2 regions of the Pseudoalteromonas sp. MelDa3 genome follow, and region 2 is predicted to be linked to the other one. Evidence: riboswitches for the same ligand, from Rfam matches in the RefSeq annotation. Region 2 holds a riboswitch; the other holds the start of a gene.

Region 1 (16,351 bases), on a different contig from region 2:
GGCAGCGCATGTTTGGCATTTATGCTGCGTTATCGCCTATTTATGGGGAGTAACCACACTTCATAGGCTCTGCCTTGCCTAAAAACCAAACATACTGCTGCAAATTCAACCATCAAAGATCAACACGCCCTAGTCTTAATTGTGGTTAGTTAAAGCATTAAAAAGCCGCAGAAGTTAATTACTTACTGCGGCTTTTTTGTGACTAGTACTTTTTTAACTATGTTTTTTAGGGCCAATAATACGCTTTATAACGGGAGCTTTTGTTGGCTTTGGTTCTTTATTTAAAACCATGACAGGGCGTGTCACAAATAAATTATTAGGGTAAATTACACGGTGCCCATCAATATGCTCAAGTACTACATTCATTAAGCCCATTTCAACAATGCGCCCTTCAACATGATTTGCACCATCAATAATTCGTACCCAATAGCCAACACGGCAATCGTTTTGAATAAACATTAGTAAAAATGCGGTTAGGTTACTCAGTAATGACCAAGCGGCAAAAAGCGCTATGCCTAACATAGCGAATAAAGAGGAGCCTAAAACCAATAAGCCACGAAGCTCTATACCCCAAAATACTAAAACTAAACACAGCACGACAAAGGCGAGTATAATTTTTAGTAAGAGCTCTGCACGGTATTTTCGGTGTAAATCAACTTTCCCCTTAATTGCTTTTTCGAGTAATTTTTTGGTTATTTTTAATAGCAGAGGGAAAACCAAAATAGCGATTATAGTTACAATTAACTTATATTGTGATGCAAACAATTCTAAAACTTCTATTATTTCCACATTAGGTCCTGAACTTTCATAACAATGTAATTTAATGCAATTGGTATTAGTTTAACGTGTTTGTATTATTTAAAAAGTGTTTTTAACGCTTACTAGCCACTGTACTGAGTCTACGTCATCGTAGCTATCAACTGGGGCGGCAATATCAATGTGGATCATGGTTCCTGAATTTGCACGACTCGGTGCTAAACGAAGACCCACGCCTATATTTTTTAATACATGTGCGTTTTCACCATTATCTTTATCGTTAAACCATGCTCTGCCCACATCTACAAAAGCTGCGCCACCCACTTTAAATAGTTGTAGTAAATCGTACTCCCAGTAATAGCGCTTTTCTAGATTAACTAAAAAGCTGCGGTCGCCATGTTGATAATCCATAGGGTAACCACGCAGGCCTGTTTCGCCGCCTAAAGTAAGCTGTTGATCAGCAGTAAGGTTTTTTGCGTATTGCACGCGGGCTTTAACATACCAAGATTGGTCTTCACTGGTATTTAAATAATATTGTACTTGGCTGGTGGCCATAAAGTTTTCGAGTTTTTTCTGTTCTTTATTCCAATAGCCATCAATATCAGCACTAAAACGCCATAAGGTATTATCGTTAGTAAAGTGGGCTTTTTTAAAGTTAAAAGAATACACCGCGCGGCTGTCGTCATTACTTAATGATTCGTCTGAATAGCCAATTAAGCTTTTAATATTCCAACCTAAGTTTAAATCCTCAGTGCGAGATATACTGTCAAAATTGCGTACTTTTATGTAGTTATCTTCAAACCAATGGCCGCTTATAAAGGGATAACTTAAACTTCTGTCATCGGCAAGTGGTGCAAATGTAGTGTCTATAGCTTCAAAGGTATGCTGCTCGTCGGTATAACCTAAGGTTAAGCGCTGGGTCCAATTATTATCAAGCGCTTTAGAGTGTCCTATAAATGCACGGTTTAAATCAGTAGTTTGATCAAATTCGCTAAACTCTTCGCCGCGTTTATATAGTGACTCTTCGCGCTGCTCAGAATAGCTTAAAATACCGTAACTAAAAGGGGTATCTATCGCGTAAAATGGATAGGTTAGCTCAAGTAAATGGCGCTTGCCATCGCTGTTATCAGCGTACTCTAAACGGCCGCGGTAGCGAGTAGATAAAATATTAGGATCGTCGTAAACAAATAAATAACCGCTACGATCGCTGTCGGTCGTGCGTGACAAAGAAAGGCGCTTCCCCCAACCAAGCAGGTTTGATTCTCTAAAACCTATACTCGATTTATTTTCTCCGCCGCTACGGCTAAAGTTTACTTCAGGTAAAAGTGTCCATAAATCACGGGTAACCACTTCTACATTAACGTCACCGTCGCAGTTTTCGATTGCACTAATTTGTGCATCATATAAGTAGCTTTCTTTACGAAGTAAGCGCTCAGACTCTGCAAGCTTTTTAGCATCGTACTTGTCACCAGGGGAGAATAATAAAAGGTTATTAATCACATCGGGCTCTGTTTGAATATGAGCGCGGTTAGCAAATCGGAATAGGGCATTATTTTCCTCTTCAAGCTCAGTATTAAATACATTAAGTTGCTTGAGCTTTATTGAGGCTATTTTTGCGTTACTGTTACTATTTGTGAGGGATGTTTTGTCTTGGACTTCTCGGCGTAAGTTTTTATCTGTGCTTAAATCTGTCTGTTCTACAAGGCAGTTATCTGTTTTCATTGAAGATTGTTGTGCGAATGCATTAGGCACATAAGAGCTTATAACCGTTAAGCTAATACAACACTGTGCTATCCATTTCTTGTTCACCATTAAACCTCTTTACTGCTACGTAGCAAATGACTACCGTAATATCAGCTTACATCATTGTTATTATAATGTAAGTAAAAGGTATGGATTTTGAAACTAATTAATTGTTACTCATATTCACTTTTGTTAATAAGCAACCTGGTTTAGAACCGCCTGTGCGAGGGGTATTAAAAGCTAACTTAAATAAAATGCTAAAGCGGCTAATAAGTGCTCAGCTTCATGGCCTTCGGCATTAATCCAAATACTTTGGCTATAATGCTCATAGTTTAAATTAAAGGTTTGCTGATGATAGGTAAAGCGAACTTGATGGCGATCGGCACCTGCAGAATACTCGTTGAGTGTTACATCATCTGAGTGTAAAAATAGGGTACTCCACAGCTCAAAGTCTTCATCGTTTGGCGGCTCGACTGGTGTAATTAAAATGTATTTATGGGCGTGGTCATATTCTATTTGAGTCATAACTTTCTTAATTTGTAGCTAGGTAATTACGAATTGCAGTTAAGAATTCGCCGCCGTATTTATTTAATTTGGTAAAACCTACCCCCGACACTTTTAAAAATTCGCTGTCGTTTGTTGGCATAAGCTGCGCCATTTCGGCTAGCGTTTTATCATTAAATACCACATAAGGTGGTACATCATCGGCATCAGCAAGTTCTTTACGTAGTGCGCGCAGGCGAGCAAACAGTTTTTTGTCGTAATTAAATTGCGCTAATTTATCTTGATAAACGTGTTTGGCTTGCAGGCGTGGTTCGGCTAATTGCAGTGCGTACTCGCCTTTTAAAATTGCACGCGCGGCTTCGGTTAATCTAAGTGACGCACCTTGCGTTATATCTTGGCTAAGTAAGCCTTGATGAATAAGCTGGCGTAAAATACTGAGCCAAAATTCACTGCTTTTGTCTTTACCTATGCCGTAAGTACTTAGCTCATGATGATTGTTATCGCGTATGCGGCTAGTATTTGCACCACGTAGTAATTCAACAATGTAACCAAGACCAAAGCGTTGGTCAGCTCTATATACACACGAAAGTGCTTGCTGGGCGACTAAGGTACCATTAAAGCTTTTTGGCGGGTTTAAGCAAATATCGCAGTTGCCGCAAGGCTCGCGTTGATATTCACTAAAGTAATTAAGTAATATTTGCCTACGACAGGTCTGTGCTTCTGCAAAGCTTGCCATTGCGTTAAAGCGTTGTTCTTCTACGCGGCGGCGTTGTTCGTCGTCTATGTCTTCAAAAAAGCGTCTTACGCGGCCAATATCAGCTGGATCAAAGTACATTATGGCCTCAGCTGCGAGTCCATCTCGCCCAGCTCGACCTGTTTCTTGATAGTAAGACTCTATACTTTTTGGAATATCGTAATGCAGTACAAAACGCACGTTAGGCTTATTTATACCCATACCAAAGGCAACGGTTGCGACCACTATTTGAATATCGTCACGGGCAAAACCAGTTTGAACAAACTGTCGTTGCTCATTACTCATACCAGCATGGTAAGCGGCAGCGTTTAACCCTGCATCAGCCAATTTTTCGGCAATGTCGTCTACACGTTTACGGCTGGTGCAATAAATAATACCACTTTGGCTTTTTTGCTCTTTTAAGTAACGAAGCAATTGCACCATAGGTTTAAATTTTTCTTCTATGGTGTAGCGAATATTAGGGCGATCAAAGCTGCCAGTATGAATATAAGGCTGTTGTAGTTTTAATTGCTCAACTATATCAAAACGGGTGGCTTTATCGGCAGTTGCAGTTAGCGCCATCATGGGGACGTGTGCAAAACGCTGCTTTAATTCATTTAATCTAAAGTAATGAGGCCTAAAGTCGTGACCCCAATGTGACACACAATGCGCTTCGTCAATGGCAAATAAACTCACATTTAAATGCGATAAACGTTCTAAAAATTCGCGTTGTAATACTTTTTCAGGTGCCACATATAGAAGCTTAATTTGCCCCTGATGAAGCTGTTGATAGACTAATTGCTGCTCTTCTCGCGCTAAGCTGTTATTAACGTAAGCTGCTTTTACCCCAAGTGCTTGCAGTTGTGTTACCTGATCTTGCATAAGCGATATAAGTGGAGAAATAACAATAGTTACACCCTCAAGCACTAAAGCAGGAATTTGATAGCATACTGATTTTCCGCCGCCGGTAGGTAGTAATACCAGAGAGTCTTGACCATTAATAGCAGCGTCAATAACTGCTTTTTGACCGTCGCGAAATTCACTGTAGCCAAACACTTGTTTGAGGACAGTTTCGGGTTTACGCACTAGTGTGCTCGAAGAGGGAGTTGATGTATTCATTGGCGGGTATTTTAGTGGTTTTTTAGTGAGATGTCTTTAGCTGAGTTACTTAACCTTACCCCTATTGTAAGTAAATTTAACTCTGCTAGGGTCTGTTGATCTTTGCGGATTAAAATTTGTTCAGACTAGGGACTATTTAATCGCGGCGCGAGGTTTGTAACCTAGTGGGCTAAGTAAAAACTGAGCAACAAAGAGTAAATAGCCCCTAGGAAGAACCCTTTGGGCAGCGCCTGTTTGTCATTAATGCTACGTTATCGCCCATTTATGGGGAATAACCACACTACATAGGCTCTGCCTTGCCTAAATACCAAACAGACTGCTGCAAATTTAACCTTGAAAGATCAACAGACCCTAGTGTTGAAATAGCTTTTTAATATCAGGCTTATTTAAAATGACTTAACGAGAGCCTCGTAGTTTTGCTTAAGTTGTGCTTTACTCATCGTACCAGTTTAAACATAGAGAATAATAATGAATAAAGAAATGTTAATTGAACAAGTGGGCGCATTGTTTGTAAATGGCATGCCATTTAATCAGTTTTTAAATATCTCGGTTGAGTCACTTACTCCAGAGCAAGCAAAAATAAGTTTTCCTTGGCAAGACGTATTTATAGGAAACCCTGCGCAAAAAATATTACATGGTGGCGTTATTTCAGCCGTTCTCGACAACGTAGGAGGCATGCTCGCGGCAGCGAGTGTAATTGATAAGCTAACCGATATAGACATTAAGAGTGTACAGCAAAAGCTAGCAACCCTTGGCACTATCGATTTACGAACCGATTATTTGCGCCCAGGAAAAGGGGAGAGCTTTATAGCAAGTGCCACACTTATTCGCTCAGGCAATAAAGTATGTGTGTGTAGAATGGAATTGCATAACGAACAATCTGTTCAAATTGCTTTTGGAACTGGTACGTATTTAGTTGGATAAAACGCGCGTGGCAAGTAAACTAGCTGCCTTTTAAATCACTAAGTGTTTATTATGTCGATTGATACCGAGCAGCGTAAAGGTGCTATTTTTGCTTGTCTTGCTTTTTTTATGTGGGGTCTTGCGCCAATATACTTTAAGTTAATTCAGCATGTTACTGCCTTTGAAATTTTAATGCATCGGGTTGTTTGGTCGGTTGTATTTTTAGTACTGGTAGTAAGTGTTTTAAAGTATTGGGGCAAAGTAAAACGCATCATTGTTCAGCCTAAGCTTTTGCTTATGCTTGTTATTACCTCTGCGCTGCTAGGGTTTAACTGGGGTTTATTTATATGGGCTATAAATAATAACCATATGCTTGATGCGAGTTTGGGCTATTACATAAACCCTCTTTTAAATGTATTGCTGGGAATGCTCTTTTTAGGTGAACGCCTGCGTAAGTTTCAAGGCGTAGCAGTGGCACTTGCCTTTAGTGGTGTTGTACTGCAGTTAATTAGTTTTGGCTCGTTTCCGGTAGTGGCATTTTCATTGGCTATATCGTTTGCGCTTTATGGTTTAATACGTAAAAAGTTACCTGTTGAAGCTCTGCCTGGTATTTTACTTGAAGCACTTATATTACTGCCTGTTGCACTCATTTATTGGTGGTTAATGGTGCCGACACCAACTTCAAGCCTCCCAGCCAACGATTGGCATACTAATGCATTACTGATTAGTGCAGGTATTGTAACTACATTACCATTGCTGTGTTTTACCGGCGCCGCCAAACGCTTGCAGTACACTACACTGGGATTTTTTCAGTACATAGGGCCAAGCCTAATGTTTATATTGGCAGTGGTGTTTTACGGTGAAGTGTTTGACGCAGAACGTTTAGTAACGTTTGCATGTATTTGGAGTGCGCTAGCTATTTTTAGTTGGGACTCTTACCATCAATCACGCAAACGTAAAAAAGCGGCTATTACAGCCGCAGAAGTATAATTAACCTAATAGAGCTGTTAGCTAACTACTTTATTACGACCAGATTCTTTAGCGTCGTAAAGCTTTAAATCGGCCTGTTTTAATAGTTCATCAATTTTATAAACAGGCCCGTTTGAAAAACCAATAGATATAGTAAATTTGATTTTTTCTTTACTAAACTCTTGGCTATTCGCCTCTATAAAGTACCTAAAACCTTCAAGTCTTTTTAGCGCTTCTTGTTTATCCGCATTTGCAAAGTAAACGGCAAACTCTTCACCACCTAAACGGGCTACTAAATACTTTTTAAAATATTTGCTAAAGCAAATGGAGAGCCCTTTTAATACTTCGTCGCCAACATCGTGTCCGTATGTGTCGTTAATCGCTTTAAAGTGATCAATATCAAGCATCGCTAAAGCACCATCACCTTTAGCACGTTTAATTTTCTTTAGTGATTTTTCAGCTTTTTCGAAAAAGTAACGGCGGTTTGGTAAATTAGTAAGGTAATCAGTATTAGCCTGTCGTTTTATGGTGGCCATAAGTTCTAACATATCGACGTTTTGGCTAAGTCTGCAATAAAACTCTTCATTATTAAAAGGTTTATGCAGGTAATCGTTTGCGCCATTTTTTAAAAACAAAGTTGATAAATCAGACGAGTCTGCGGCTGAAATACCTATAATCACTTTTTCATCGTTGTCATATAAACGGCGAATTTCAGTGCATAGTTCATCACCATTCATGTTTGGCATTTCGTTATCAGTAATAATTACCGATATATCCGAAGATGTTTCAAGTATAGCCAGTGCTTCTATACCGTCTTCAGCTTGTAGAGTTTGATATTTATGGCGTGCAAGCAAGCTGCATATATAAGTACGTGTGGATGCGGAGTCATCAACAACGAGCACTTTTACATTTTCGTTGCGAGTTAATCTAAGTAATTGTCTTTCAAGGTATTGATATGCTTGTTTGTTTTCTTTAATGATGTAATCGATGATTGGATATTTTTCGACTGTATCGCGGGTTTGTTTATCAATATTACCCGTCATTACAATGGTTGGAATGTCAGCCTTAACAGTACACGGTACTGCTTCACCTGATGGGGCATCAGGTAATATAAAGTCAACTACAGCGCAAAAGTAGCTATTTTTACCTATTAGCTCTTTTGTTTGTGCTAATGACTCTGCTATATCAACTTCATAACCTGCTTTAAGCGCGATGTGCTTTTGCACTCGCGCCATTGCAGGTGTATCTTCAACTATTAGTATTTTTCGCGTCACGTAACAACCTTGTTTATATTTTGCAAAATTATTTGCTTATACAAGTTGTAACTGTTAAAACGCAAAAAAGCAAACAACTTAAGTACTTACAGATTATCCGCTTCTGAATAATACTCTTGGCTAATCGGTGCCGGCCCTGACATTTTTGAGCGGCCAAATAAAGTATGAAACTTAGTTTTACAGGTCGTTAGCTTTAAGTATTTTACCCAAGCACGTTCGATTGGGTTAGTAGGTTCTTGTGAGCCAGTTACTACTGCTACAAACTGTTCTTGATGTTCGTTTTGCGGCTCAATTGTTTTACTGTATAAGCCTCTTAAAACAACACCGTGTTGTTCTAATATACTGGCTTCTAATAAGGTGAAGTTTCCGCTGCGGCTAAAACCACGTGGAAAATTCTGATCATCATAAAATTGACGTTGGCTAACAAATGCTTGGCGTAGTAATGAAATGTTATTGCTCATAGCTTTATCCTCATACCCTATTAATTAGCTGGAGTATGATGCAAGTTTGGCAATTTATTAAACAAATTATTTTTATCGTGAGGATAAAAAATTGGATATCGATTTATTAAAAACATTTGTTGAAGTAGTGCGTACGCGTCACTTTGGTAAAGCGGCCGAAAACCTTTATATTACGCAGTCTGCAGTGAGCTTTAGAATTCGCCAATTAGAGCAAGGGCTTGGTGTTAATTTGTTTATTCGCCAGCGTAATAATATTCAACTTACAGCACCTGGCGAGCGCTTATTACCGCACGCACAAATGATTATTACGGGCATGCAGCGCGCCAAAGTCGATGTTGCACTTGCCGACAATATGCATAAGCAAATTAGCTTAGCAGGAACGCCTAATATTTGGGATGCTTTTTTACAGTTTGGTATAACAAATATTGTATCGGCGATGCCGGGCGTGTCGTTGGTTGCAGAAGTTAAAGCACAACAAGAGAGCACTCGACTTTTATTAGAGCGTACTCTCGATTTGGCAATATTATTTGATCCGCCAAAAGTAGATGAATTAGTGGTAGAGCGAATTTGTGAGTTGCCAATCATTCCAGTAAGCGGATACGACACCGCAACGAACGAAAACTTTTTTGATAATCAATATGTGTATGTTGATTGGGGAACTACTTTTTCTCTTTGGCATGCGCGTCAGTTTACAGGAAAAACGCCACCTTACTTTAGAACCAGCACGGGACGTATTGCACTTGATTTAATACTGCAATGTGGTGGTAGTGCATTTATACCTCAAGTATTGGTTGAAGGGCATTTAGAAAAAGGTGAGTTGTTTCATGTTAAAGGGGTAGAAAACACCTCAAGAGACGTATTTATAGCGTATCACAGAGACAACGAGCAAAAAGAGCTAATAGAAACCTTAGTTAATTTACTTTCGAAAATGACGCCAAGCTTGTCATTAAAGCAAGATAAGTAAGTACGACCACTTACTAGGCTTTCATGTTATTTTGATTTCACATTTAATGCATTTTTATTAACAAAAAAAGACATTAATATTTCCGTTGTAATATTACTGTCATTTATGAATGACAAAATGCAGCAGTTTTGAAAATTAGTCTTTTGTGATTATCCAAGGAAATAACATGAAATTTGTAAAATCGAGCTTATGCTTAGCACTATTAAGTGGTTTATCTTTTAATGCACTTGCCGACGTAGACATTTACGGTAAAGCGAATGTAACAGTGCAATCATCTGATGATGGCGAAGGGTCTTTTACCGAGATAAAAAGTAATGCATCTCGTCTTGGTGTTAAAGGTTCTGAAAAAATAAATGATAGTTTAGAAGCGGTATATAAGTTTGAGTTTCAAGTTGATGTGTCTGATGCTGATTCAAAAGGCGATAACGACGACAATATTTCTGCGCGTAACCAATATGTTGGTTTAAAAGGTGCGTTTGGTCAGGTTGTAATTGGTCGTAACGATACTGCGCTTAAGCAATCTCAAGGTAAGTTAGATTTATTTAACGATCTTGAAGGCGACATTAAAAATGTATTTAAAGGTGAAAACCGCTTAGGAAATACAGTTAGTTATTCATCAAACTCATACGAAGGCTTTAAAGTACTTGCTACTTTTGTAGCTGAAGATGATGTAGACGCTGATAACGGTTACTCAATGGCGGTGACATACGGTGACGTGGCACTTAAAAAGAGCGCGGTATACGCCTCTATTGCAGCCGATAGTGAAGTAAATGGCTACGACGTAGTGCGTGCATCAATCCAAGGTAAAGTTGAAAACTTTAAATTGGGCGCAATGTACCAAACACAAGAAGCAGTAGATGGCAGCGCAGAAGCGGATGGTTACTTGCTAAATGCTGCTTACAGCATGGGTAACAACACATTTAAAGTGCAATACCAAGATATGGACTTTGACGACAGCGACGATAAGTCAGCAATTTCAGTTGGTCTTGATCACAAATTAAATAAAAATATTAAAGTATTTGGTTTTTATTCAAGCTTCGATATGGACAACAACGTTGACCAAGACTACGTAGGCTTAGGTATGGAATACAAGTTTTAACTATTCGCTAAATTAGTTAAAACACTCTCTTTTTAACCGCGCTCTTTTGAGCGCGGTTTTTTTTGCTTTAAATTATTTACCCGCCCATAATAGACCCTCATTTGGAATGAGGTGCAAATCCTCAACTATTCCCGTAACTGTAATTAGTACAACGCTTTAAGTCAGATACAAATGAGCAATACCAATCAGCATAAATATTTGAACAATTTAACGAATTAAATTTATCGCTTAATAGGTTCTATATCTAAATAGATTGGTATAATTTTTTAACGAGCGGGTTTACTCATTTTTATTAATGCACTAGTTATTGTTAGCTGTATTGTTAGTGAGTACACGCCTACCAAGGACTCACTGTTGCACACTAAATCAGCGCTAAACACGCCTTTACTTAACGTTAAAAATGTTTCGTGGGGGATTGCCAATAAAAGCATTTTAAATAATATTAATTTGCAAATATCGCCAGGTAAATTTGTGGGTTTAATAGGCCCAAATGGGGCGGGTAAGTCGAGTTTGCTGCGTTGTTTATATCGTTTTAACCGGCCAATATCAGGGCAGGTTACTTTTAATAACCACGATATTTGGCAACTTAAAAGTGAAGATTATGCAAAGCAAGTCGCTGTGGTACTTCAAGAAACACCTTCGCAATTTAACTTAAGCGTATTTGATGTTATTGCACTTGGGCTTACGCCTCATAAATCGCTATTTAGCTCAATAACTAACATTGATAAACAAAAAATCATTCAAGCAATCAATACAGTCGGGTTGGAAGATCATAGTGATCAAAGCTTTGAGTCGCTCTCAGGCGGTGAAAAGCAACGTGCCTTGATAGCCCGCGCCATAGTCCAGCAACCTCAACTGTTAATAATGGACGAGCCAACTAGCCATTTAGATGTTAAATACCAAATACAGGTTATGGAGCTTGCTAAATCGTTGGGTGTAACGGTATTTGCATCGTTTCATGATTTAAACTTAGCCTCTGCAATGTGCGATGAACTAGTGGTTATTAAAAATGGTGAAATTACGCATACAGGCACGCCAACTGAGGTATTAACCGAAAGCATGTTAGGCGACGTTTTTGGTGTCTGCGCCCAAGTAAATGACCACCCGCAAATATCGAAGTCGGGAAATAGCATCCCTCATATCACTTACTTTTATGGTTACAAATAATATGAGCGCAGTTAATAATCGCCACTCATTTGCGCTTTTTATAAGTGCTGCAGCTGCTTTATTTAGCTTATTTGCAGCACTTAGTTTTGGTGCAGTAGAGACCTCACTTCAAGACGTACTTAATAGCTTTTTACTCTCAAATGATGCGTCTTTTAATACGCGTATTATTTTTGAACTAAGAATGCCACGCACATTACTCGCCTTTTTAGCTGGCTCTGGTTTAGCAATTGCGGGGCTTATTTTACAAACGGTAACGCGTAACCCTTTAGCCGATCCTTACTTATTTGGTATATCGTCGGGTGCCTCATTTGGTGTGGTGTTACTTATGGCATTAGCAGGCATTAGCGCAGGCTTTATGCTATCGGCAGCAGCACTGCTGGGCAGCTTACTCGCTATGAGTTTATTAATACTTATTGCAGGTAGGCAGCAAAGTGCACAGGTAGAATCAATGTTATTAGCTGGTGTTGCTCTGTCGTTTTTATTTAGTGCGTTTACCAGCTTGTTGCTTTATTGGAGCGACCCTCAGGCGGTAGCCGCTATTTTATTTTGGACACTGGGCAGCTTCGCTCGTGCGCAGTGGGCTACGCTTTGGTTACCTTTATTGGTAATTACATTGTGTACGTTTGTAATGCTGAGCTATAGAAGGCAGCTCAATGCCATGTTACTTGGCGATGAAAGCGCAATTACATTAGGTGTTAGGGTCCAGCGCTTTAGAATACTTATGCTGGTTTTGAGCTCATTAATTACCGCTGTGCTGGTAGCTATGTGTGGTGGTATTGGGTTTGTAGGATTAATGGTACCGCACATTGTGCGCTTTTTTATATCCCAAGGCACCATCGCGGGATTGCTAGTAACCAGCTTAGTGGGCGGTACATTTATGGTGTGGGTTGATGTACTTTCGCGCTCATTGCTAAAAAACCAAGAATTGCCCGTAGGTGTTATAACCGCTGCTATTGGTAGCGTGTTCTTTTTGAGTTTATTGTTTTTTAGAAAGCGAAGGGTGTAATTCCATGAAAACCTTAATGGTGCAAGGCACTACTTCCGACGCAGGTAAAAGTACCCTAGTTGCAGCCCTTTGCAGGGTATTTGCTAAGCGAGGGGTAAAGGTTGCGCCTTTTAAACCACAAAATATGGCACTTAATAGCGCAGTAACAAAAGATGGTGGCGAAATTGGTCGTGCGCAAGCTTTGCAAGCAATAGCAGCTAAAGTAGAGCCCGAAATAGACTTTAATCCTATTTTACTTAAACCTAATAGCGATACGGGCGCACAAGTGATTATTCACGGAAAAGCCATTAGTAATATGGAAGCGGGTAAATATCACGACTATAAAAAAGTGGCGATGGATGCAGTAATAACCTCACATAACCGCTTAGCTAAATGCTTTGATTTACTCCTTGTTGAAGGGGCAGGTAGCCCTGCTGAAATAAACCTGCGTGAAAACGATATTGCCAATATGGGTTACGCCGAAGAGGTAGATTGTCCTGTCATTATTATTGCCGATATTGATAAAGGTGGTGTGTTTGCACATTTGGTAGGTACGCTTGCGTTGTTAAGCGAGTCAGAACAGGCGCGTGTAAAAGGCTTTGTTATAAACCGCTTTAGAGGCGATGTAGGTTTGCTGCAAGGCGGGCTAGATTGGCTTGAAGAATACACAAACAAACCCGTGCTTGGCGTATTACCTTATTTGCACGACCTCGCGCTTGATGCTGAAGACGCTGTTGCAATTGATAATAACGTAACCAACGCCACAATTAATATTGCAGTGCTACTTGTTCCCCACATTAGTAACCACACCGATTTTGATGCACTGCGTTTGCACCCAAACATTAATATAAATTATGTGCGCCATACCCAAACGATCCCAGACGTTGATCTGATAATTCTCCCTGGCAGTAAAAATGTGCTGGGCGATTTAAATTTTTTGAAAAATGAAGGCTGGGACACTCAAATTAAGCGCCACTTACGCTATGGTGGCAAAGTACTTGGCATTTGTGGCGGCATGCAAATGCTGGGCAATACAATCAACGATCCCGATGGTATTGAGTCGTCATTAAAGCAAGTGAATGGGCTTGCTCTATGCGACTTTGAAACCACGCTGACAGCACAAAAAGTATTAACTAAAATAACCGCTACACTGCTTTTAAATAACCAATCAACACCCTGTAGTGGTTACGAAATACATGCAGGAATTAGCCAAGGTGCAGCGCTTGATAAGCCATTTTTAACCTTTGATGAAAACCACCCACATGGTTTTACGTTTGATGGCTTTATTAGCGATGATAACGCCATTGCGGGCACCTATTTACATGGTTTATTTGATGAAGCCGATGCTACATCGCAAATTTTAAAATGGGTAAAACCAAGCGCCTCAATTAATCCAATTAGTATTGCCACTCATCGCGAGCAGCAGTTAGAACGATTAGCAACCATGTGCGAAACGCATTTAAATATACAGCAAATTATCTCGATTTATGAAGGGCACAATAATGACTGAACAAAACAACGATAAGCACAAGCAGCGCCAACAAAAAGTAAAAGAACAAGTGGATGCGCGCGTTGCTGCAGCACAAGATGTAAAAGGTATTTTTCAGGTAATTACCGGCAATGGTAAAGGTAAATCAACCTCGGGTTTTGGCGTTGTAGCACGCTGCGTAGGGCATGGTAAAAAAGCAGCCGTTTGCCAATATATTAAAGGTACATGGGAATGTGGCGAGCGTAATTTATTACAAGGTGCAGGCGTTGAGTTTGTTGTAATGAACACCGGTTTTACCTGGGATACGCAAAATAAAGAAGCCGATACCGCAGCCGCCCAAGCAACATGGCAAGAGTCAAAACGCATGCTTGCAGATAGCAGTATTGATTTAGTATTACTCGATGAGCTTACGTATATGGTGACCTACGGCTACGTTGATTTAGATGAAGTGGTAACAGCGCTTAATAACCGCCCGCCAATGCAGTCAGTTATTATTACCGGGCGTGCAGCGCACCGTACTTTAACCGACCTTGCCGACACCGTAAGCGAAGTACGTAATGTAAAACACGCATTCGACTCAGGCATAAAAGCGCTAGAAGGGTTTGATTACTAATGTTTAAAGCGCTTTTTATTGGGCTGCTGCTTTTTAGTGTATTGGGTGATGCACTTGCAGAGCAGACCAAGGATTCTAAAAAACTGCGCATAATCGCGCTTGCACCACATATAGTCGAAAACCTATTTGCCATAGGAGCGGGCGATAATATTGTGGGCACGGTTGATTACGCCGACTATCCTGCTGAGGCTAAAAGTATTGAGCGCATAGGCGGTTATTACGGTATCTCACTTGAAAAAGTGTTGGCGCTTAAACCTGACTTAGTAATTGCGTGGAAAAGCGGAAATCAAAGCGAAGATTTAGCTCAAATAGAGCGCCTGGGTATAAAAGTATATTTGAGTAATCCCACCACAATCGCTGGTGTAGCCGATGAATTACTTACTTTTGGTGAATTTACAGGGAACATTAAGCAAAGCCAGCAAGCGGCAAATGCATTTAAACATAAGCTAAATGGTATTGTTAAAAACCAACAAGATAAAAAAAATATTACCGGGTTTTATCAGTTATGGGCTGAGCCCATGATGACAGTAAGTAAAAATACATGGATAAGCCAACTGATTGAAACATGCCATGTAAGCAATGTATTTGCACAGAGCGTTACAGATTACCCGCAAATTAGTATCGAAAATGTCATTGTTACTAAGCCACAAGTTATTATTATCCCTGATGAAAAATCAAAAACACCACAGCCGGTTGTTAATTGGCAAAAATGGCCAGAAGTGCCAGCAGTTAAAAACGATCAATTTATTAGCGTAAATGCTGATTTATTACATCGTTTTACTCCGCGGATGCTAGATGGACTCGCGGATATGTGTGATAAAATAGACGCATCACGTAAACAGATTAAGAGTACACAATGAGCGATTGGGCTACATTTTTAGAAAGTGAATTACAGCAACCTTACATGCAGGAAACGTTAGAGTATGTGGCTAATCGCCGCAATGAAGGTGTTGCTGTTTATCCGCCTGAACCTCAAGTATTTAGTGCTTTTGATGCCACAGCACTAAATGACATCCGCGTTGTAATTTTAGGACAAGACCCATACCACGGAGAAGGGCAAGCGCATGGCTTGTGTTTTTCGGTATTGCCTGATGTAAAAAAGCTGCCGCCGTCGCTTAAAAATATGTACAAAGAGTTAGCTACCGATATCAGCGGTTTTGCTGTTCCTGAACACGGGTACCTGCAAAGTTGGGCAGATCAGGGTGTATTTCTACTCAATACAGTATTGACCGTTGAGCAAGGGCAAGCGCATTCTCACAAGCATTTAGGATGGAAGCAATTTACCGATAATGTAATAGCGCATATTAATAAGCACTGCGAAGGTGTGGTATTTATTTTATGGGGTGCACATGCACAAAAAAAAGGTAAAGGCATAGATAGCGCTCGCCATCATATTTTAAAAGGGCCGCACCCATCGCCGCTTTCGGCGCATAGAGGCTTTTTTGGTTGTCAGCATTTTTCAAAAACGAATGAGCTATTACAAGCCCAAGATGAAAAACAGATTAACTGGCAGGTGTAAATAACCTGGGCTCTGAATAATAAATTTATCTCATGCAGCTCTTTTCAGCGCAT
Region 2 (16,351 bases):
ACACCTCACTATTTTTTGCAATGTATATAGATAATGATGTTATGCACCATTATGAATTTTGGTGGTTCTGGTGGGTGTACATAGTAGGTATAAATTTTACAGATTTGACCATGGTTTTAGTTTTCTTTATAGGTAAAGATATTTTAAAACTTGCTTGGTTAGAAGGAAAGCTAAATAAAGTGTTTAATAAAAGGGCCTATTAGTAATAGATTTCAGTGCTAACAGGCCTTATTTATTATTAACTGGCACCACAGCCCAATTTAGTTTTTAGCGCTTTAACAATTACCGGGTCTACAAACTCGCTTACATCACCATTGTGGCGAGCTACTTCTTTAACGAGTGTTGATGAAATAAATGAATTTCGCTCAGCGGGTGTTAAAAATACACTTTCTAAGTCGGGGTTCAGGCGGCGGTTCATGTTAGCTAATTGAAATTCATAGTCAAAATCAGATACAGCTCTAATACCGCGAATAAGCACATTAGCATTGTGCTCGCGTGCAAGATCAGCCAATAAACCAGAAAAACCAATCACCTTAACATTATCTATGTGGCTTAAAATAGAGTTTGCAAGCTCAACACGTTCTTCAAGGTTAAAGCAGGGTTTTTTACTTGGGTTATTAGCTACCGCAACTAATACAGTATCAAACATTTTAGCTGCACGTTGAATAAGGTCTGTGTGCCCATTAGTTAGTGGATCAAAGGTGCCAGGGTAAATTGCAATAACTTTCATAATGTTCACTATTTATTATTTTAGCGCTAGTTTAACAGTGTTTATGCCACAAAGCAGCCTAGCTAAAAAAGCATATAAACACTTACTTTCTTTAAACAGGTCAGTCCATGGTGGGAGTGTTTTAATGATTCATATTTGTTTATACTGTTTACCTCTTTTGAGTGTAATGTAGCCTATAGATAATTTGAGTATTAGCATATGAATACCAAGGATAAAATAATACACACCAGTATTTTGTTGTTTAACGAAAATGGTGAGCGTGCAATAACGACAAATCATATTGCATCAAACTTAGGGATGAGCCCGGGTAATCTTTATTATCATTTTAAAAATAAAGAAGACATTATCCGTCATATTTTTGCGCTGTATCGCGATCATTTAAATACTCACTTTAAACCTATTAATAAAGATGATGATGCATTTAATCATTTAACGGCTTACCTAGATTCGTTATTTGAGCTGATGTGGCGCTATCATTTTTTTTACGATAATCTCGGGGATATTCTCTCTAGAGATGCTGATTTAAAACAAGCTTATATTGATTTTCAGTTAGAGTTGTTAGAGCAAGTTCGTAAAATTATTTTAGGACTTCGCGACAGTGAAATGATTGCTATTGATGAGCAAGATGTCATTGATTTAGCACATACACTAAAGCTAACGGTTAGTTTTTGGACGCCTTATATTAAAGCCCGTAGGCCAAGTGGTACGCTTGCTGAGCAAGATATATATCATGGCATTTTAAAAGTACTTACATTATTTAGAGCGTACAGTACCGATAAAAGCATTGATAAAATGAACCTGCTACGTGAAAAATATACTGAATTAGCGCAACAAGCCTTAGGGCCTGTTGACCTTTCAGGATTAAAATTTGTTCAATCTAGGGGCGATTAAATCGCGACGCGAGGTTTGTAACCTAGTGGGCTAAGTAAAAACCAAGCAACAAAGAGTTAATCGCCCCTAGGCTGAACCCTTTGGGCAGCGCTTGTTTGGTATTTATGCTAAGTTATCGCCTATTTATGGGGAATAACCACACTACATAGGCTCTGCCTTGCCTAAATACCAAACACACTGCTGCAAATTTAACCTCGAAAGATAAACAGGCCCTAGCTGTAGTTTAATCGATAGTAATAGGCTGTTTCCTAGGCGCTGAATTTTTTGCTATAATCCCGCGCCAAATGCCTGGGAGCGCGAATTCCCGCAGTCTAAGAGTGAACTATGCTTAAATTTATCGTCAAACTACATCCTGAAATAGCCATTAAAAGCCGTTCAGTCCGTAAACGCTTTACTAAAGTGTTAGAAAATAACATTAAAATTGTATTGCGCCGTGTTGACGAAAAAGTACAAGTAAGAAATAACTGGGATAACATTTCAGTTGTTACAAAGCTTGAAGACGCGCAAGTTCGCCTTGATTTTATCGATAGCCTTAAACGCATCCCTGGCATTGTTCAATTTATTGAAGTAACCGAAACACAATTCGAAACTCTTGATGATATTTATCAAAAAACCATCGCTTTAGTTGGTCATACTATTGTAGGTAAAACCTTTTGTGTTCGTGCTAAGCGCATAGGGCAACACGATTTTACCTCAACTGATTTAGAGCGTTATGTTGGTGGTGGATTAAATCAGCATATTGAAGGCGCAAGCGTAAAGCTTAGCCGCCCAGAAGTAACAATACGCCTAGAAGTAAAAGACGATAAAGCTTACATTGTTTCTCATACACATTTTGGTATGGCTGGTTTTCCTTTGCCAACTCAAGAAGATGTGCTTTCGCTTATGTCGGGTGGTTTTGACTCTGGCGTAGCAAGTTATCAAATGATTCGAAAAGGCGCACGCACACACTTTTTATTCTTTAATCTAGGTGGCGCAGCGCACGAAATTGGCGTTAAGCAAGCAAGCTACTACTTATGGAAAAAATACAGCTCTACACATAAAGTTAAATTTGTAACGGTTGATTTTGAACCTGTTGTTGCTGAAATTTTAGAAAACGTTGAAAACAGTCAAATGGGTGTTGTACTTAAACGTATGATGATGCGCGCAGGGAGTGTGGTTGCGCAAAAGTTAAACATTCAAGCACTTGTCACTGGCGAAAGTATTGGCCAAGTATCTAGTCAAACATTAGCGAATTTAAACGTGATTGACCGTGTTACTGAAACGCTTATTTTACGCCCGCTTATTCAACACGATAAGCAAGAAATTATTAATATTGCTCGTCAAATTGGTACGGCCGAAATGGCAGAAACAATGCCTGAATACTGTGGTGTTATTTCTAAAAAGCCAACGGTTAAAGCCAAAATAGACGTTATTCTTGGTGAAGAAGAAAAGTTCGACTTTGATGTACTTGATACCGTTGTAAACAACGCACGTATAATGGACGTGCGTGATATTGACGTAGAAGCCAAACAAGAACTTAAAGAAGCTGAATCGGTTGCTGATTTGCCTGTAGGCTCTGTGGTAGTTGATATTCGCTCACCAGAAGAAGAAGAAGCTGCACCGCTTGCAATCGACGATGTTGAAGTGGTTCATTTACCGTTCTTCCGTCTGGCGACTAAGTTTGGTGATTTACCAAAAGACACCGACTACTATTTATATTGTGATAGAGGCGTAATGAGCCAACTACAGGCACTTATGCTGCACGAACAAGGCTTTGAAACGGTAAAAGTTTACCGCCCATAAGGTTTGTCGTCTTAAAGTTAAGAATTTATATAAGCGTGGTTTATACCACGCTTTTTTTTGCCTGAATTTTGACAAACAACTCATCATTGTAAGGTGTAGGAATACCGTAAATTTTACCTTGTTGGCCAATATAGCCACATATAGCTGATATTTCAGTTTCTCTGCAATGCGCTACGTCTTGATGCATTGAAGAGTAATTGTCAGACGTTAATTCCATTATTTTATAAGCGGTATTAAGTGCTTTAATCAATGGGATATTAAGCCCTTGTACCTTTGCTATATTGCATGCTTCAGTGAGTGCATTAAAAATTATAGCGTTGTACTTAGGTGCGCGTAACTCACCATTTTTTACATTACTTAAAGCGCTTAATGGGTTAATGGCAATATTTACGAGTAGTTTTTCAAAACGAAGCTGCTGAATGTTATTAGTAAACTTTAGGCTGGGTATCACTTTAAAAATATCAGCTATTGGCGCGCTATTTTGAAAAGCTAATTCATTACAAGCACCAATAACACTTTGTCCCTCACCAGTGTGCTGCACAATGTATTGGTTTGATTTAAAGCCCGCTATGCTTGTAGTTAAAAAGTAGAGTGCTTGGTGAGTGCTTAGTTGGCTATTTACCTCATCAACATTACCCATTCCGTTATGCGAAAGTACAACAGAGCAATGATTTGGTAAAAATGGCTTTATTTGCGTAAATGCATCAAGTACTTGAAAGGCTTTAACGGTAAATAAAACAACATCAAATTCAGCTGCTTTATTTAGCTGATTTAATGTAATAAATTGTGCGTCAATTTTTTTAGATGCCCCCTTACCTCGACTATAAAAGCGGGTATTTGTTGGGCTTTTGCGAGTTAAAACACTGACATTATGCGACGCACTTAGAAAATGACCAAGTAACAAGCCAATAGCACCATCGCCGACAATTAAAATATTAGCCATACGGGTTCTTTTTTCGAGGTGTAAAAATTACTCTAAGTAAAAAGTAGCTTGCGGCACCTGCAAAATCAGCAAAAAAATCACCGAGTGATGCTTGCCTATATGGAAGTGCGTCTTGCATTATTTCTATAGAGGCGCCATAACCTGCCAATAAAAGTATTTGCGCATATAAAGGAAGCTTAAACGCTTTATCCATTATTATGGCTAGTATAAAAAAAATCCCAAAATGGGCCACTTTATCAACATGAGGAAATAAATTTACAACGCCACCTTTTATTTCTTTGGCAAATAAAAAGGTAAAAGCTACTATGCTGATTAAAAAAATTGCTTGATAAACACGCCTTGTCACGACAAATCCTAAAATCGCTTAAAAAAGAGGCGCAAGTATATCAAACTAATTTAATATCGCACCTGAACAAGATGCAGAAAAATGTAAAGATTTATAATTTTAGCGTTATAATTACCACATAAAATTAAGATTAAATAGTTAGGAGCAAACCAATGCCTTCATTTGATATTGTATCTGAAGTAGAAATGAACGAAGCTAAAAACGCCGTTGATAATGCAAATCGTGAGCTAGAGACTCGCTTTGACTTTAGAGGCGTTGATGCATCTATTGAGCTAAATGACAAAACAATTAAGCTTAAAGCTGAAGCAGACTCTCAGGTTATGCAATTATTTGATATTTTAGCTAACAAAATATCTAAGCGTGGTATGGATGTATCAAGCTTAGAGCTTCAAGATATTACCCGTGCAGGTAAAAATGTATTTCGTAACGTTGGCTTAAAGCAAGGTATCGAAAAGGACATGGCTAAAAAAGTAGTTAAAGCCATTAAAGACTCTAAAGTTAAAGTTCAAGCTGCTATCCAAGGCGAAGAAGTACGTGTAACGGGTAAAAAACGTGACGATCTTCAAGAGGCTATGCAAGTAGTGCGCAGTGCTGAGCTAGGTCAACCTTTTCAGTTTAAAAATTTCCGCGATTAATTAATAAATAGTTTTAAATTAAGCATGCTTTAATCTGTTTATACTTACAGACAGATTGAAGCTACTTACTCTTTTTAAATATCTCACTATTATCCCTCTTTGCTGCCTAGATACTCCCGTATGTATTAATCTCCTTTTTGATATTTAAGCTATTATATTTAATCACATGCAATTAAGTACTTCACACTAGAAGGTATTAAAATGAAACGTCATCAATTATTTTTGTTATTTGTTTTGCTTACATTTACCAAACCAAGCTTATCAAAAACAGTTGATATTGATGTACTGGTTGAAGATGGCTACTTTCCCATTATTATTAATGCGCAAAAAAAACAGGGTTTTGCTCCTGAGTTTATTAAGATTTTAAACGGAGCACAGCAGGAGTTTAATTTCGTACTTAATTCTCTACCTGTAAAAAGGCTTGCTTTGTCAGTTGAAAAAAATAATTTTGATGTTTTATTTTTAATGGCACTGCAATGGATCCCACTATCAGCGCAAGAAAACATTGAAAAAACCGAATTTTATACCATTACCAAAAATGAGCTTTATACGCTTAAAGAAAATACAAATGAGCAAGCTTACTTTGACGACATTACGTCATTAACAAAGGTTGGGGTTCTGGGGTACTCGTATCAATTTGCTGGATTTAATACCGATGCCGAATTTTTAAGTGAGGAACATCAAGTAAGTTTAACCATTGATGAATTCAATGTGGTTAAAATGCTGCTATTAAAGCGCGCGGAAGTAGGCGTTTTAAATAATATTGCTTACCAATATTTTAAAAATCAAAATACTTTTAATATGGATTTACTCTATAAAAGTAACGTACCAGATGCCGTTTATAAAACGCACTTTTTAGTTAACTCTAAATCAAATAAGATCACTAGTAATAAAATGGATGAAATACTAAGCTTACCTACTACACAAATACAACTTAAGAAGCTACTTGATAAATATGGAGTTTCTTCAAACTATACTAGCCCCCAACTGCATTTTAAATGTTTTTAGCTGTATAGACGTCCATTGACATTTGTAAACAAAATACTCACAATAGCGACATATTTTCAAGGTGCTTGCTAGCCACTTCATGTAATGATTTTTTTAGCAGGATAATCGGGAAGTTGGTGCGTTTTCATGATGACTACAAGCCCAACACTGCCCCCGCAACGGTAAAGTATTGCATATTTTGATTTGCTTACTGAGTCCGGAGACCGGCCTTGATGCAATCTTACTTACTTAAATCTTTGCGGTGGGCAAAGGTAGGGGACATCATGTTAAACAAAACAACTTTAGGCGTTGCTATTTCTGCTGCGCTTTCATTTTCTGTGTTTGGCGCAGAGCAATCAATTGAAAAAATAACCGTTACAGCTAATAAATTTGAGCAATCAATCAATGACGTTTTAGCAAGTGTAAATGTTATTGAGCGTGCAGAAATAGAAGCAAGCAACGTACGCGATTTACCAACCTTATTAAGCACTCGAGTTGGTTTTCAGGTTAATCCAAACGGTGGTTTTGGCCAAAATACAGGTGTGTCACTTCGTGGTACTGGCTCTGGCGATACGCTAATTTTGATTGATGGTGTACGTACGGGCTCAGCAACACTTGGTCAAAAAGCATTAAATAATGTCCCTCTAAATAGTATTGAACGCATTGAAATTATTAAGGGTTCTCGCGCGGCTGTTTACGGCTCTGATGCACTTGCTGGCGTAATTAACATTATAACGCGTGAATCAGATAACTTATCTGTGAGTGCTACGTTTGGTTCTGATTCTTACCAAAATTATCAAGTGGCAGGCTCTGTAAAATCAGGCGATATAACAACAGCATTTAATGCAGGCTTTGAAAAAACAGATAACTTTGATGTACTGCAAGGCGTAGCACCAGATGAAGATGGCTATGAAAATAAAAATCTTGGTTTTAAAGTAAATTATACTGATGCACACTACGGCGACTTTAAGTTATTAGGTCAATACAGTGAAGGTTTCGCAGATTACGACAGCCGCTTTAGCCCAGCCGACAGTACGATTGAACGAGATGATTTTAAAAACTATCAGCTTTCTGCAGGTTGGAGTAAAAACTACACTAACCAAACGCACAGTATTGATTTAGCGCTAGCAACGGATGATTCAGACAATACATATGTCGATTTTTCAGTTGGACCAACAACAAGTACTTTTATAACTAAACGCACACAAATTGATTATAACGGCCAATACCTATTATCTGATGAGCTTAACATTAGTGGTGGTGTTAATTGGTACAACGATGATGTATCTCATAGTTCGCAACTATTTGTTGAAGACAGCCGAGATGTACTTGCTGTGTTTGTAGGTGCTTACTACGATGCAGATAAAGTATTAGCTAATTTAACTGTTCGCCAAGATGACGACGAGCAATTTGGCGACGAAACAACGTATACAGCCGCTGCGGGTTATCATTTATCTGAAGATGCAACATTTCGTATAAGCCAAAGTACTGGCTTTAAAGCCCCTACATTTAACGATTTATATTTCCCACTTTATGGTAACCCTGATTTACAGCCTGAAAAATCAGTAAACCGTGAGTTAGGTTTGAGTGTGGACTTTGATATTGCGCAAGTTGATGTTGCAATTTTTAGAAACGATATAGAAGATAAAATTGATTACGATGCAAACTTTGCATTAGCTAATATTGATGAAGCACGTTATGAAGGGGTTGAATTTAGCTTATCTCAGCAGTTTTTTGGTTTTGATAGCAACCTTAACTTTGCTTATTTAAGTGCAGAAGACGAAGAAACGGGCGCAGAGCTGCGCAATGTTGCTAAACGTACATTTAATTGGGAACTTGCAAAACAGTTTGGTGCGTTTGATGCGAGCTTAGACATGCAATACCGTAGCGACCGACAAGGTGCTGTGACGCGTTTAGGGTCATACACGCTTTGGAACTTAGCGGGTAATTATCAAGTAAATGAGCATATTGAAGTTTCGCTTCGTGTAGAAAACTTATTTGATAAAGAGTATAACGCTGTTGATTCAAATACTGATTTTACAACGGGTCAAGTGTATTACTACAACACGCCAGAGCGTCGCTTTTTTGCAGGCGCAAGCTACCAGTTTTAACGGTATTTATTAATATTAGAAAGCCCGACTTATGTCGGGCTTTTTAATGTGTAGCTAAGTTTAACTAATCAATTTAACTGCTCAAATTAGCTAGTCAACTAAGAACTCTTTAAATACGGTTTCAAATTTATGTAATTTAGGTGCTATTAAAATACTACAGTAACCCTGCTGTGGGTTTTCGTTATAGTAATCTTGATGATAATGCTCTGCTGGATAATACGTGGTGGCAGGGCTGACTTCTGTCACAATTGGCTCACTCACATGGCTTTGCAGTTGAGCTATCATTTCATTGGTTTGCTTTAGTTGAGCTTCGTCGTGATAGTAAACAACGCTTCTATATTGTGTGCCTATATCGTTACCTTGGCGATTCAATTGTGTAGCATCATGCAAAGTGAAAAACATTGCTAAAAGTGTTTCAAAGCTAACTACAGTGGTATCAAATTCAATTTTAACAACCTCAGCGTGCCCAGTTGTGCCAGAGCATACAGAATTATAGGTTGGGGTGTCGGTTTCGCCACCGGTATAGCCAGAACTCACATCTAATACGCCATTTACACGTCTAAATGCTGCATCTATACACCAAAAACAGCCGCCACCAAATGTTGCTACTTGCGTTGTTGAGCTCATAAGTATTCCTAAAATGTATATGGAGTTTAAAGGCGAGCATAAATTGTATGCGCCGCAACAACAAGGTTACGGCGCAATAAAGAGATTAGATCTCTTCGAAAGGCTTTTCAGCAGCTTGTTTATTCAGCTTTTGTTGTAAAAACTCAGGTGACTGTGTATTTTTCGATAGAGCATAATACGCAGCAGGTACAACAAAAAGAGTCAGCAGGGTAGATACAATAACCCCTGTAAACACAACTACACCAATTACCATACGGCTTTCGGCGCCGGGGCCTGAAGCAAAAACCAAAGGAACAGAGCTCATAACGGTTGTAAGTGAGGTCATTATTATTGGGCGAAGGCGCTGGGTAGCCGCTTGTAGTATTGCTTCACTAAACTCAACGCCTTTATCGCGTAATTGGTTAGTAAATTCTACAATCAAAATACCATTTTTAGCACTTAAGCCTATGAGCATAACAATACCTATTTGGCTGTAAATATTTAAGGTCAGTCCTGTAGCCCAAAGCCCAAACATAGCACCCATTAAACCAAGCGGTACGGTAAGCATAATTACAAATGGGTGCATAAAGCTTTCAAACTGCGCAGCAAGTACCAAGAAGGTAACGGTGAGTGCAAGTATAAATACGTAGGTCATCGCTGATGCGCCTTCGTAATAAAGCTGCGATTCACCTTTGTAATCTACTGCGCCATCTATATCGTTTTCTTGCGCGGCTACTTCGTTTAAAAAGTTAAGCGCTTGCTCAAGTGTATAACCGTCGGCTAAGTTGGCGCTTAATGTAATTGCACGCATACGGTTGTAACGGTTTAAGCGCGATGCTGTTGCTTCTTCTTTTAAGCTGATAAGGCTATCAAGTGGAACTAGTTCACCGCTTCGTGATTTAAGGTATATATTTGAAATATCAGTAGGGTTGGTAAAATCTTCTTTTGTCCCTTTTAAAATCACATCGTATTCTTCACCGCGGTCAATAAAGGTCGTAACACGGCGCTGGCCAAGCATTGTTTCTAGTGTACGGCCTACATCAGATACCGAAACGCCTAAATCGGCAGCTTTGTTTTTATCTATGCTGACTAAAAACTGTGGGAAGGTTTCTTTATAATCATGATCGATTCTTACTAAACCAGGGTTTTGTTCAGCACGCTTTATTATACGGTCACGCCAATCGGCAAGTTGTGCATAATCATTACCTTGCAGTACAAACTCAATTGGGCGAGATGAGCCACCACCACCAATACCACGGCGCATAATGGCAAATGCACGAACATCGGTAACTTCTTGCATTTTACCGCTTATTTCATCCATTACTTCCCACGTTGAGCGTTTGCGTTTATCCCAATCGGCCATACCCACAATCGCAACACCGCCGCTGCCACCCCAGCCAGGCACTCGAACAAGTACGCGACTTAGCTCACCGGCTTGCGAATAAGGCATTAAGCGCTCTTCAATTTTAGCCATATTAGCGGCGTTATTTTCGTAACTTGCGCCCTCAGGGCCGCTCATCATAATAAAGAACGTGCCACGATCTTCTTTTGGCGTTAGCTCAGAAGGAACTTGTAAAAACAACGAGTAACTAACAAAGCCAGCTAATAATAGGCTCACCATTAAACCCCATTTACGGGTTATGTTGGTGGAGAGTGAATTACGGTAACTTACTTCAATTTTAGTAAACTGGCGGTCCATCCATTGGCTAAATTTATTTGGTTTGTCTGATACTTTAAGTACTTTAGAGCACAAGGCTGGTGCGAGAGTCAGTGCTGTAACACTTGAGAAAAATACGGCAGCACTTACCGCCATAGCAAACTCAGTAAATAATGCACCTATACGGCCATCCATAAATACTAATGGCACAAACACCGATATTAGTACAAGCGTGGTTGCTACTATAGCGAAACCTACTTCACGCGCGCCTCTAAATGCAGCTAGTAACGGCGGCTCACCCAGTTCAATACGGCGGTGAATGTTTTCAAGCATTACAATGGCATCATCTACTACTAAACCAATGGCTAGTACTAAGGCAAGTAAAGTGAGTAAGTTAATTGAGTAGCCCATTGCCAATAAAAACATAAAGCTACCAACAAGTGCGACCGGTACGGTGACCGCAGGGATAAGCGTTGCTCGTATATTGCCTAAAAACAAAAATATAACGAGTACGACTAAACCCATAGAGATGGCAAGCGTGCTGTAAACTTCATTGATAGACTCTTTAATAAATACAGACGAATCGTAGCTGTCTTGAATTGTAGTGCCTTCAGGTAGGTTGCGTTTGATTTTTTCAAGTTCGCTGCGTGCGTTATCTACTACGGTTAGTGTGTTTGCTTTAGCTTGTTTTACAATACCTAAGCCAATCATATTACGCCCGTTACCACGAAATAAGCTTTCGTCATCGGCAGCTTCTAAACGTACATCGGCAACTTCACCTAAACGTACTAAGTAACCTTCATCACCACGTTTAATTACCAGGTTTTTAAAATCGCGCTGATCTTTATAACTACGGGCAGTACGCACGGTAAAGTCACGATCTATAGATTCTATTTCGCCAGCCGGTAACTCAACGTTTTCTGTACGAAGTGTATTTTCTATATCGCTTGAGGTAATACCCCGTGCAGCCATTGCTTGGCGGTTTAGCCAAATTTTCATGGCGTATTGGCGCTCACCACCAATACGTACGTTAGACACACCATCTACTACGGCTAAGCGGTCAACAATAAAACGCTGCGCGTAATCAGAGAGCTGTAACGAGTCCATTGTTTCGCTGTTTAATACAAACCAGGCGATTGGGCTTTCATCACTATTTGATTTAGATACTTCTGGCGGGCGTACCTGATCGGGCAAACTATCAAGTGCACGTGCTACACGTTCGCGTACATCGTTAGATGCTGCATCTATGTCGCGGTTAATATCAAACTCAATGGTAATGTTTGAACGTCCATTACGACTCGATGAGTTAATACTTTTAATACCTTCAATACCTGAAATTCGATTTTCTATTATTTGCGTTATTTTGGTTTCTATAATTTCGGCAGAAGCACCTGTGTATTCAGTGCTGATATTTACAATCGGCGTTTCAATATCCGGGTATTCACGAAGTGGCAGCATAGTAAACGCAACCAGTCCAAAAGTAAGAAGCAGTAAATTAATTACAATGGCAAAAACGGGGCGCTTGACGCTAGTATCTGTAATTTTCACGTATTACCCCTTTACGCTTACTTTACTTCCAGAGCGAATTTTTATTAGCCCCTCAGTAACAATTTGCTCGCCATCAGTTAGGCCCTCGTCGATAGCAACCCAGCCATTATTTCTGCTAGCAACATGCACTTCAATTTTATTAGCTATCCCATCTTGAATTTGAAAAACAAAGTGTTTGTCTTGCAAAGGTATAACCGCTTTTTCTGGCACCATTAAAGCTTGGTTGCTGCTTAGCTCAAGTGCTGTATTTAGTAACATACCAGGGCGAAGTAATCCTGATTTATTGGCAAAGCTTGCTGTTACTTCAACACTGCGAGTAACCGAATCAATACGCGAGCTAATATGCGTTACCTTGCCGTTAAATGTTTGTCCTGGGTAGGCATCGTTTTGCGTAAGCACTTTCATGCCCATATTTAATTGTGCTAAATATTTTTCAGGTACTTTAAAGTCAACTTTAATAATACTAATATCATCAAGTGTTGTGATTATTGTTGTATTACTTACGTAAGCACCTATTGATATTTCACGCTTACCTAACAGGCCTGAAAAGGGCGCACTAATAGTCATTTCGTTTAATTTAGTTTTAGCGCTTTCTAGTTGGGCCTCTGTTGCATCAACACGAGATAACTGCTCTTCAAGTAACGACTTTGCCGTTGATTGCGAGCGTGAAAGTTCGGTTAGGCGATCTAACTGACGTTGTTCTTCACGTAAGTTAATGCCAAGCTCTTTAACGGCAAGCTGTTCTTGTTGGCTCTGTAACTGTACTAACTTTTGTCCTTTACTGACTAAGTCGCCGTCTTTAAAATATATATCTGTGACATAATCGTTTTGCGCACTTTTTATATAGATTGCTTGGTTTGCACGCGCGCTACCGATCGCTTCTATCATCACTGCGTTTTCCTGAGAAGTAACAGTATGAGCTGTTACTTGAGTAGACATTTGTGATAAATCGGCCTGTTCGCCGTGGCTAGCGGGTAGATATAAATAAACGCTAAATATTAAAAGTAACGTAATAATAAATGGAAAAAGTGCTTTACCTGATTGTCTTGAGTACATTGATTTCATACCTGAAAATGAATTGTAAGTATTGTACGAAATAAGACCGGGAAAAGACGGTTATGTGTCTCATAAATTTGTGCGTTAAGCGTAAAAGTAAATAAGATTTATTCATTGTTCCTATTTTGTTGAGGAAAAAGCGGTAATGTATGAAATTTAAAACCACCTGTAACTTATGTATAACAACAAGAAAGGTCATAATTTGGGCTGTTATTATGCTTGTTTTTTATATGGTGTTTTACCAATATGGATAAATCTAACAATGCCATTAAGTTTCGGGCACAAGGTGCGCGAAACGCAATTGAAGTGCTTGTTGCAGGTGCAATTGGTTTAGTTTTTATTATGTTGTTTAATTTACTGAGGCCGGGTGAGATTAGCATACTTGAAATATTTTTAGTGAGCTTGTGTATTGCCGCTATTTTTATTGGATATTTAAAAACTCAAGAGCCATATCATAGCCTTATATTAAATGAGTCTGAGCTCGTTTATTGCCATAAATACGGAGCTTGGTATATGCCTCATAGTAACTTTCATCACAGTGGTATACCCAAAGTAGAAAATGGCTTTGATTACTTAGAATTAAATGCGGTTGGTATAAAGGTAAACGACATAGATGACTTTTTAACAAGCATAGCGCCTCGAATTGCAGGGAAATTATTAATAGAGCAGCGTAATTTATTTATGCAAGTTGTTCAAAAACATTGCAAAAATGGCAATTGCCCATCAGAATGGCTAATAGAAGATACACATTACACATCCCATAAAGGGATAAGCTATACTGGTCTTATAGCTATGTTTGCTAACAGGACTAAGCACCTTCAACTGTTAACCGGTTACGATTTATTATTACCAGCCAGTGTGTTAGATAGAGATATTTGGGCATTTAGTGCTAACTTAAATAAGTGGAAGCGCGAGCCTAGTCAGTTTATAGCGTCGCAAATTAATAATTAAGCTGCGACTGTAGGAAAGAAAAATGAGTCAAGAGAGAGCCTTTTTAAAAAGTGGTCGAAACACCATAATACATAAAGATAAAAAGCATGATTTAGTGATTGTAAACTCTGAAATTCATCCTAAAATTAAAGTGACTCAACATGGCTTAGAGCCATTTAAAGAAGAGTTACCTAAAAACCGCCGTGATGCAAAAGATCGCTATTTAGAAATAGTCTATGTTGGAAGCCCAGATGTATTTGGCGAAGAAAAACAATTACTATTTATTCAAGCTTTAGATGGGCGTGAATACAAAGTAGATTACAGTAAAATCGGTACGAAGTTGTTTGTACGCATTCATCAAGATACATATATGTAGTACTTTAATGGCATCTTTATTGCTAGTAATTACACTATAGTAATTATTTGACATAATAAGGTGCTGCGTATGAAAGCGTTTGCTTTAATCCCCCTCATTTCTTGCGGTTTGCTGAGTGCGTGTGGAGGCGGTGGCGGTGATAGCGATAATACAGTTGTAGAAACATCTGTTAATGCTGGAACCGATTTACAAATTATCGAAAAAACTGAATTTACCATCACAGCACAAGGTTCCCCCGCTGATGGTACGTTTTCATGGCAACAAGTTAGCGGCCCAAGCTTAGAAGGTTTTCCGCTTGATGGTGCTGAACAAACATTGACAGCCCCTGACGTAAAAACTGATAGTGAAATAATCTTAAGAGTAAGCTATCAAAGCACCGGTAGTAGCGCTGTTAGTGACGACATTTCTATTTCAGTGAGCTCTAATAATCAACTTCCTCTTGCTGTTGTTACCCAAACATCTCCTGAAACACTTCCTTCTGTATACAAAGACACAGTTACTTTGAGCGCCCTTGAGTCGAGCGATCCTGATGATAATGGCCAAATTGATAGTTACTTGTGGCAACTGCTATCAGGTCCTGATTTAGATATTGCTAGCTTTAATGAGTCAACTCTTAGCTTTTCTCATCCATTACTAGAAAGTAACGTAAATTTATCTTGGCAGCTAACAGTCACTGATGATGAGGGCGGTGAGGCAAGTACTCAATATTCAATGACGCTTAATAAAACAAATGAACTAGTGGGTGCAAATGCAGGCGCTGATCAAAATGTCGAAGAGTTTGAAGAAGTAACGCTTGATGCAACGAATAGCGAAACTGTCACCGATACCTATCAGTGTAAGTGGCAACAACTTACCGGTAATAGCGAAACATTAAGTAATAGCGACCAATGTACAACGACATTTTTTGCCTCTGATGTAGATACTGAATCCACGTTGAGCTTTGAAGTAACGGTAACCGACTCAAAAGGACGCACCGATACAGATTCTTTATTTGTTGATGTATCACCAAAAGCGCTTGGGCTTATAAACGATAGTGGTGTTGGTGAGTGCTATAACAACACCCAACGCATTAACTGTGAAAGCGATGACTTTCCAGCGCAAGATGCTGAACTTGGACGCGATAGCTATGCAAACCGCTTAGATAAGGTTGGTAAAGGTAATTTAGCGTTTGATTACACTAAACTTAATCAGTTTGCTGATGAAGTTGGTGATGATAGTAGTGACTTTACCTGTATACGCGATAATGTTACTGGACTTGTATGGGAAGTAAAAAGTGAATCCTCAGGAGTATTGCCAAATACAAGCTTGCGTGAGGGGCAAAATCATTACTTTTGGGATTTAGGCGATACTACTTTTACCGATACCAGTACAGCCAATTCAACTTGTCCGGATGATACGAGTTGTGGAGTACAAAGTTATATAAACGAAGTGAATAACTTAGATTTTTGTGGTGGTACAAATTGGCGGTTACCTACTTATACAGAGCTTTTAGGTTTAATTGATTATGGTAAACAAGGGCAAAGCATATTAATTGATGAGGTGTTTTTCCCCAATATGCCAAGTGAAAGTGCATTAAGCCACTTACGTTATTGGACTTCACAAACTGCAGCCGATGGTACAAGTTTATCGCAAGCGTACATTATTGATATGAGTGATGGTAACGATCTTGCTTATCCAAAAGAAAATACTGCGTATGTTCGTTTAGTTAGAAGCCGTTAGGAGAAAATAATGAGATTTAAATTACTCTATGCAC

The links. Region 2 has a riboswitch for cobalamin ahead of CXF89_RS07165 (TonB-dependent receptor domain-containing protein). Riboswitches for the same ligand answer to the same signal wherever they lie in the genome.
Region 1: linked by a shared signal. The riboswitch ahead of CXF89_RS01620 (ABC transporter ATP-binding protein) and the one ahead of CXF89_RS07165 (TonB-dependent receptor domain-containing protein) in region 2 are both predicted to bind cobalamin.

The regions. Positions count from the first base shown of each region.
Region 1 covers NZ_PJBR01000006.1:5,229-21,579, forward strand. Annotated here, with positions in the region: gene CXF89_RS01570 (mechanosensitive ion channel domain-containing protein) at 214-789, opposite strand; gene CXF89_RS01575 (BamA/TamA family outer membrane protein) at 859-2,568, opposite strand; gene CXF89_RS01580 (DUF3630 family protein) at 2,740-3,024, opposite strand; gene recQ (DNA helicase RecQ) at 3,032-4,855, opposite strand; gene CXF89_RS01590 (thioesterase family protein) at 5,324-5,779, shown strand; gene rarD (EamA family transporter RarD) at 5,831-6,748, shown strand; gene CXF89_RS01600 (GGDEF domain-containing response regulator) at 6,766-8,001, opposite strand; gene CXF89_RS01605 (MaoP family protein) at 8,088-8,462, opposite strand; gene CXF89_RS01610 (LysR family transcriptional regulator) at 8,554-9,426, shown strand; gene CXF89_RS01615 (porin) at 9,593-10,525, shown strand; cobalamin riboswitch at 10,593-10,717, shown strand; gene CXF89_RS01620 (ABC transporter ATP-binding protein) at 10,880-11,692, shown strand; gene CXF89_RS01625 (FecCD family ABC transporter permease) at 11,694-12,698, shown strand; gene CXF89_RS01630 (cobyric acid synthase) at 12,703-14,187, shown strand; gene cobO (cob(I)yrinic acid a,c-diamide adenosyltransferase) at 14,180-14,779, shown strand; gene CXF89_RS01640 (cobalamin-binding protein) at 14,779-15,639, shown strand; gene ung (uracil-DNA glycosylase) at 15,636-16,298, shown strand.
Region 2 covers NZ_PJBR01000024.1:25,014-41,364, reverse strand. Annotated here, with positions in the region: gene CXF89_RS07205 (hypothetical protein) at 1-203, shown strand, start outside; gene coaD (pantetheine-phosphate adenylyltransferase) at 239-730, opposite strand; gene CXF89_RS07195 (TetR/AcrR family transcriptional regulator) at 929-1,621, shown strand; gene thiI (tRNA uracil 4-sulfurtransferase ThiI) at 1,946-3,403, shown strand; gene CXF89_RS07185 (ketopantoate reductase family protein) at 3,444-4,346, opposite strand; gene CXF89_RS07180 (VanZ family protein) at 4,339-4,692, opposite strand; gene CXF89_RS07175 (YajQ family cyclic di-GMP-binding protein) at 4,845-5,327, shown strand; gene CXF89_RS07170 (type 2 periplasmic-binding domain-containing protein) at 5,529-6,335, shown strand; cobalamin riboswitch at 6,378-6,562, shown strand; gene CXF89_RS07165 (TonB-dependent receptor domain-containing protein) at 6,599-8,425, shown strand; gene msrA (peptide-methionine (S)-S-oxide reductase MsrA) at 8,516-9,052, opposite strand; gene CXF89_RS07155 (efflux RND transporter permease subunit) at 9,138-12,236, opposite strand; gene CXF89_RS07150 (efflux RND transporter periplasmic adaptor subunit) at 12,240-13,292, opposite strand; gene CXF89_RS07145 (DUF2982 domain-containing protein) at 13,539-14,243, shown strand; gene CXF89_RS07140 (hypothetical protein) at 14,266-14,598, shown strand; gene CXF89_RS07135 (Lcl C-terminal domain-containing protein) at 14,668-16,317, shown strand; gene CXF89_RS07130 (Lcl C-terminal domain-containing protein) at 16,327-16,351, shown strand, end outside.